Regions from separate parts of the Pelomonas margarita genome, predicted to be linked through region 2. Evidence: riboswitches for the same ligand, from Rfam matches in the RefSeq annotation. Region 2 holds a riboswitch; each other region holds the start of a gene.
What was found. Region 2 has a riboswitch for S-adenosylhomocysteine ahead of ahcY (adenosylhomocysteinase). Riboswitches for the same ligand answer to the same signal wherever they lie in the genome.

Region 1 (2,260 bases), on a different contig from region 2:
TCCTCGGTGTCGGCCACGATGAAGTCGGTGATGCCATGCACCAGCGCATGGCTCAGCCGCGCGTTGACGTCACCGGCGCGCCAGGCCAGGCGGGCCGAGTCGTCCTTGCCGGCGCTCTTGGCGCGGTCGGCGATCTCGATCAGGCGCTCGCCCGCATCGGGCCGGCGGTTCAGCACCACGTCTTCAACGCGCTCGCGCAGCTCGGCGTCCAGGTCGTCATAGACGCCCACCATGCCAGCGTTGACGATGCCCATGTCCATGCCCGCCTGGATGGCGTGGTACAGGAACACCGTGTGGATGGCCTCGCGCACCGGCTCGTTGCCGCGGAAGCTGAACGACACGTTGGACACGCCGCCCGACACCTTCGCCCCGGGCAGGTTCTGCTTGATCCAGCGCGTAGCCTCGATGAAGTCCACCGCGTAGTTGTCGTGCTCCTCGATGCCCGTCGCGATCGCGAAGATGTTGGGGTCGAAGATGATGTCCTCGGGCGGGAAGTCCACCTCGTCGACGAGGACGCGGTAGGCCCGCGCGCAGATCTCGGTCTTGCGGGCGAAGGTGTCGGCCTGGCCCTGCTCGTCGAACGCCATGACGACGGCCGCCGCGCCGTAGCGCTTCACCAGCCGCGCCTGGCGCCGGAACTCGTCCTCGCCTTCCTTCAGCGAGATGGAGTTGACGATGCCCTTGCCCTGGATGCACTTCAGGCCCGCCTCAATGACGCTCCACTTGGACGAGTCCACCATCACCGGCACGCGGGCGATCTCGGGCTCGCTGGCCATCAGGTTCAGGAAGCGCACCATGGCGGCCTGGCTGTCCAGCATGGCCTCGTCCATGTTCACGTCGATGACCTGGGCGCCGTTCTCCACCTGCTGGCGGGCCACGGCCAGCGCCTCCTCGAACTGGCCGGCCAGGATCATTCGGGCGAAGGCCTTGGAACCGGTGACGTTGGTGCGCTCGCCGATATTGACGAACAGCGAGCCCTCGCCAATGGCGACAGGCTCCAGGCCGGAGAGCTTCAGGGGGGGCGGCGAAATGGTCATCGAGGCGGCTCGGGCTGAGGGTCGATGAGCGCCGTTCGTCGATATCCGAGCCTGGCAGGCCGAACACCCGTCGCAGCGCTCCTCGGAGAGCCGGGAATTCTACGCAGCGAGGCCTTCGCCAGGGCTCAAGAGCGGGTCGCAGCCCCCGAAGGCCCCGCAGAATCCGCGGCGCCATGGCCGCCGACCTCATTCCCCTGCCCGCCCACACGCTGCGCCTGGGCATGACGCTGCCCTACGACCTGTTCGACGCTGGCGGCAAGCTGCTGTTCGCACGCGGCCAAGTGCTGCGCGACTCGCCGTTGGTGCGCAGCCTCATGGCCGGCGGCGCCTGGGTCAACACGGCAGACACCGTGGAATACCAGCGCGCGCTGGCCCACCGGCTGGACACGCTGGTGATGCAGGACGTGCCAATCGCCGACATCGCCAAGGCCGACGCCAGCTTCCGCCTGGAGCCGCCGTCCGCCCCTCGGCCGGAGCCAGGCGCGCGGGAGGCCTGGTCGGACCTGCTGCTGCACACCCACCACCTGCTGCGCGATGGCGAGCACAACGACTTCCCCGCCCGCGTGGCCCTGCTGCGCGACGCCGCGCTGAAGCGCCTGCACGCCCAGCCCGACGCCACGCTGATGCTGCTGGTGTTCGAGACCAGCCAGGCCTTCGAGGACTACAGCGCCCGCCACGCGCTGCTGACGCTGGCGCTGTGCGAACTCGTCGCCCAGCAGCTGCAACTGCCCGCGCCGCTGCGCGAGACGCTGCACAACGCCGCGCTGACGATGAACCTCGGTGCCAGCACCGCGCATGACCGCCTAGCCAGCCAGACCGACCGCGCCACGCCCACCCAGCGCCACGCGCTCAGCGCCCACGGCGAGCGCGCCGCGCAGCGGCTGGCCCAGGCCGGTGTGACCGACGAGGTCTGGCTGACCGCTGTGCGCCTGCACCACGACGCCGGCCCCGGCCCGCTGGCCGCCCGCAGCGACGGCGAGAAGCTCGCGCGGCTGCTGCGCCGCATCGACCTGTTCGGCGCCCGTCTGTCCCCGCGCCGCAGCCGCACGGCCATGAGCGGCGCCTCGGCGGCCCGCGCCGTGTTCCTGGACGAACTGGGCCAGCCTGACGAGGCCGGCGCCGCCCTCATCAAGGCCGTAGGCCTGTACCCGCCCGGCACCATCGTGCGGCTGGCCAACGGCGAGGTGGGCATGGTGTTCAAGCGCGGCTACAGCGCCAACGAG
Region 2 (2,260 bases):
AACTACGAGAAACAGAAGTACCGGCTGCAAATGGAACTTCTGAAGCTGCAGGCCTGGGTGAAGGAAACCGGCGCACGCGTCGTCATCCTCTTCGAGGGGCGCGACGCGGCCGGCAAGGGCGGCACCATCAAGCGCTTCATGGAGCACCTCAACCCGCGCGGCGCCCGCGTCGTGGCACTGGAGAAGCCCAGCGAGGTGGAACGCGGCCAGTGGTACTTCCAGCGCTACGTGTCCCACCTGCCGACAGCCGGCGAGATCGTGCTGTTCGACCGCAGCTGGTACAACCGTGCCGGCGTCGAGCGGGTCATGGGCTTTTGCTCCGAGACGGAATACCAGGAGTTCCTGCGCCAGACGCCGGAGTTCGAGCGCCAACTGGTGCGCTCGGGCATCCACCTGTTCAAATTCTGGTTCTCGGTCAGCCGCGCCGAGCAGCGCCGCCGCTTCAAGGAGCGCAAGCTGCACCCGCTCAAGCAGTGGAAGCTCAGCCCCATCGACATGGCCAGCCTGGACAAGTGGGACGACTACACACGCGCCAAGGAGGCGATGTTCCTGCACTGCGACACGTCCGACGCGCCCTGGACCGTCATCAAGAGCGATTGCAAGAAGCGCGCACGCCTGAACGCGATGCGCTTCGTGCTGAACCGCCTGCCCTACGCCGAGCGCAAACCCGAGCGCGTGGGCGCCGTGGACCCGCTCATCGTCGGGCGGCCGGCACTCGTTTCCATGCCGGGCGACGATTTGTTGGCAGGGGGTGGCGCGAGCTGAGCGCGCACGCGACGCCGAGCATCGCTAGAATCTGTGGCTTCCGAGGAGCGTTGCAACCTCAGCACCCTTGAGGCCAGGCTCGGAACAGACACCCTGCAACTGCGCTCACCCGCTGACCGACGGTCGGGGTGAGCCATGTACTCTCCTCCGGCACGCGCCAGCGGCTTCATTCCCTGAAGGAGCCGTCATGACCGCCAACCTCCCCGCCCACATCGTCAAGGACCTGTCGCTGGCCGACTGGGGCCGCAAGGAAATCAAGATCGCCGAGCACGAGATGCCGGCGCTGATGGCTATTCGGCGCGAATACGCCGCGTCGCAGCCGCTGAAGGGTGCGCGCGTCACCGGCTCGCTGCACATGACCATCCAGACGGCCGTACTGGTCGAGACGCTGCAGGCGCTGGGCGCCGAAGTGCGCTGGGCTTCGTGCAACATCTTCTCGACGCAGGATCACGCCGCCGCCGCGCTTGCTGCCGTCGGCACGCCCGTGTTCGCCTACAAGGGCGAGACGCTGGAGGACTACTGGGACTACACCCACCGCATCTTCGAATTCGCCGGCAAGGGCGAGCCGGGCGAAGGCCCCAACATGATCCTGGACGACGGTGGCGACGCGACGCTGCTGATGCACCTGGGTCAGAAGGCCGAGAAGGACCTGTCCGTGCTGGCCAACCCCGGCAGCGAGGAAGAGCGCATCCTGTTCGCCGCCATCAAGAAGAAGGTTGCCGAAGACGGCACCTGGTACACCCGCAAGGCGGCCGAGATCATCGGCGTGACGGAAGAAACCACCACCGGCGTGCTGCGCCTGAACGAGATGGCGGCCAAGGGCACGCTGCAGTTCCGGGCCATCAACGTGAACGACTCCGTCACGAAGAGCAAGTTCGACAACCTCTACGGCTGCCGCGAAAGCCTGGTGGACGCCATCAAGCGCGCCACCGACGTGATGGTGGCCGGCAAGATCGCCGTCGTGGCGGGCTACGGCGACGTGGGCAAGGGCTCGGCGCAGGCGCTGCGCGCGCTGTCGGCCCAGGTCTGGGTGACTGAGATCGACCCCATCTGCGCGCTGCAGGCCGCGATGGAAGGCTACCGCGTCGTGACGATGGAATACGCCGCCGACAAGGCCGACATCTTCGTGACCGCCACAGGCAACAAGAACGTCATCCGCCGCGAGCACATGGAGGCGATGAAGAACAACGCCATCGTCTGCAACATTGGCCACTTCGACAACGAGATCGACGTCGCGTCCATCGAGAACTGCACCTGGGACGAGATCAAGCCGCAGGTCGACCACGTCATCTTCCCGGATGGCAAGCGCATCATCCTGCTGGCCAAGGGCCGCCTGGTGAACCTGGGCTGCGGCACGGGCCACCCGAGCTACGTGATGAGCTCGTCGTTCGCCAACCAGACCATTGCCCAGATCGAGCTGTTCGCCCACAAGGAGCGCTACGAAGCCGGCAAGGTCTACGTGCTGCCCAAGCACCTGGACGAGAAGGTCGCCCTG
Region 3 (2,260 bases), on a different contig from region 2:
GGCGTCAGAACCGGGCGGCGACGTCCTCGGCCAGCGCGAGCGCGGCCGTCAGCCCGGGCGACTCGATGCCGAACAGCTGCACCAGGCCCGGCGTGCCGGTGTCGATGCGGAAGTCCGGCGCGGCCTCGCCCGGGCCACCCAGCTTGGGCCGGATGCCGCTGTAGGCCGGCTGCAGCGCGCCGGCCGGCAGGCCGGGCCAGTAGCCGCGCACCTCGGCCTCGAACGCAGGTGCCAGCGCCGGGTCGACGGCGTAGGCCAGCGTGGCGGGGTCGGTGTCGGGCAGCCACTGCACATCGGGGCCGAAGCGCGCCTGGCCGCCCAGGTCCAGTGTCAGGTGCACGCCCAGGCCGCCGTCCACCGGCAGCGGGTAGATCAGGCGCGAGAAGGGCGCCCGCCCGGCCAGCGAGAAGTAGTGGCCACGCGCGAAACGCAAGGCCGGCGCCGGTGTGCCCAGCGACGCCGCCACCTGCGCTGCGAACAGCCCCGCCGCGTTGATGACGACCCGCGCCCCTATCGCGAAGTCGCTGCCGACCTGCAGCCGCCAGCCGTCGCCGTCACGCCGGCCGCCGGTCACCGGGCTGGCCAGCGCCAGCATGGCGCCGGCCTGCTCGGCATCGCCCAGCAGCGCCGTCATCAGGCCATGGCTGTCGACGATGCCGCTGGACGGCGACAGCAGCGCGCCTGCGGCCTGCAGCGCGGGCTCCAGGGCCAGCGTTTCGGCGCGTGCCAGCAGGCGCAGATCGTCCACGCCGTTGGCGGCGCCGCTGGCGGCGAGCGCTTGCAGCCGCACGACGTCCTCGGGCCGTGTCGCGACGACCAGCTTGCCGCAGCGCCGGTGCGCGATGCCCCGCGCAGCGCAATAGTCGTACAGCAGTGCCTTGCCGCGCACGCACAGCCGCGCCTTCAGGCTGCCGGCCGGGTAGTAGAGCCCGGCGTGGATGACCTCGCTGTTGCGCGACGAGATGCCGGTGCCGATGGCGCCGGCCGCTTCGATCACGACGACCTCACGGCCGCGCAGCGCCAGTTCGCGCGCGATGGCCAGGCCCACGACGCCCGCGCCGATGACGGCAATGTCCACTTGATCCATGCCGGTGAGCCTAGCACCCGACCCCGAGCCCGGCAGGATCCTAGAATCCGGCCACACCGCGTGGCGGTGACGTCCCGCCGAGGGGTGCTGCGACGGAGCCCGGTCTCCGCCACGCTCGGTGCCGACGACGGGACAAGGGCGCCCTCTGTGAACCAGGGCTGTTCGTGTCTGCTATCCCTCCTTCCGCGTCCATACGCACCATCCTGCCGTTGGCCTTCGTCACAGGCGTCAGCATGGCCGCGATGGATCTCTACCTGCCCGCCGTGCCCGCCTTGCAGCTGGGCATGGGTATCAGCGTGTCGTTGGCTCAGGCCACCGTGGCCGTCTACCTCGCCGGCCTGGCCGGCGCGCAGCTGCTATGGGGCGAGCTGCTGAACCGGCTGGGCCCGCGCCGGTGCCTGCAGATCGGCCTGGCGCTGCTGGCGCTGACCAGTCTGGGCTGCGCGATGGCGCCGGGCATCGAGTGGCTGCTGCTGTGCCGGCTGCTGCAGGGCGTGGCGGCGGCGGCGGCCACCGTCGTGGCGCCCACTGTCGTGCGCGCCACGCTGGGCGATGCCGATGTCGTGCGCGGCATCGCCGCCATCTCGATGGTGGAAGCCATCGTGCCGGCGGCCGGCCCCGTGCTGGGCGCGCTGATGCTGCAGGTGGTGGACTGGCGCGGCACCTTCTGGGTGCTGGCGGCGCTGTCGCTGCTGGTGTTGCCCTGGGTGGTGAAGATCGCGCCGCGCGAGCTGCCCGGGCTCAACCTTGACCACGATGCCAGCTACGCCACCATCCTGCGCAACCGCAGCTACCTGCGCCTGGCCCTGTCGCATGCGCTGTGCATCGGCGCGCTGCTGACCTTCCTGGCCAGTGCGCCGCAGCTGCTGCACCACGCGCTGGGCCTGGGCCCGCAGGCCTTCCCGCTGCTGCAGGTGCTGGGCGTGGGCTCGTTCATGCTGGGTGCGTCGCAGTCAGGTCGGCTGTCAAAGCGTCTGGGCCATGCGCGCATCGTGCGGCTGGGGGCCTCGCTGCAGGTACTGGCCTGTGGGCTGGCGCTGGCCGGCGCCGCTTTGGGCATGCTGACCTACGCGGCGGTGGCGGCCTACTGGATGTGCTTCTGCGGCGCGTTGGCTCTGCGGGGGCCGGCCACCTTTGTCGACGCGCTGGCCGTGCCGCCCGCGCAGATGGGCC

Region 1: linked by a shared signal. The riboswitch ahead of metH (methionine synthase) and the one ahead of ahcY (adenosylhomocysteinase) in region 2 are both predicted to bind S-adenosylhomocysteine.
Region 3: linked by a shared signal. The riboswitch ahead of ACG0Z3_RS11655 (MFS transporter) and the one ahead of ahcY (adenosylhomocysteinase) in region 2 are both predicted to bind S-adenosylhomocysteine.

What each region holds. Positions count from the first base shown of each region.
Region 1 is NZ_JBIGHW010000009.1:68,779-71,038, forward strand. It holds gene metH (methionine synthase) at 1-1,037, opposite strand, end outside; S-adenosyl-L-homocysteine riboswitch at 1,057-1,127, opposite strand; gene ACG0Z3_RS16325 (HD-GYP domain-containing protein) at 1,211-2,260, shown strand, end outside.
Region 2 is NZ_JBIGHW010000010.1:124,284-126,543, forward strand. It holds gene ppk2 (polyphosphate kinase 2) at 1-765, shown strand, start outside; S-adenosyl-L-homocysteine riboswitch at 802-879, shown strand; gene ahcY (adenosylhomocysteinase) at 953-2,260, shown strand, end outside.
Region 3 is NZ_JBIGHW010000005.1:186,726-188,985, reverse strand. It holds gene ACG0Z3_RS11660 (NAD(P)/FAD-dependent oxidoreductase) at 5-1,087, opposite strand; S-adenosyl-L-homocysteine riboswitch at 1,161-1,238, shown strand; gene ACG0Z3_RS11655 (MFS transporter) at 1,252-2,260, shown strand, end outside.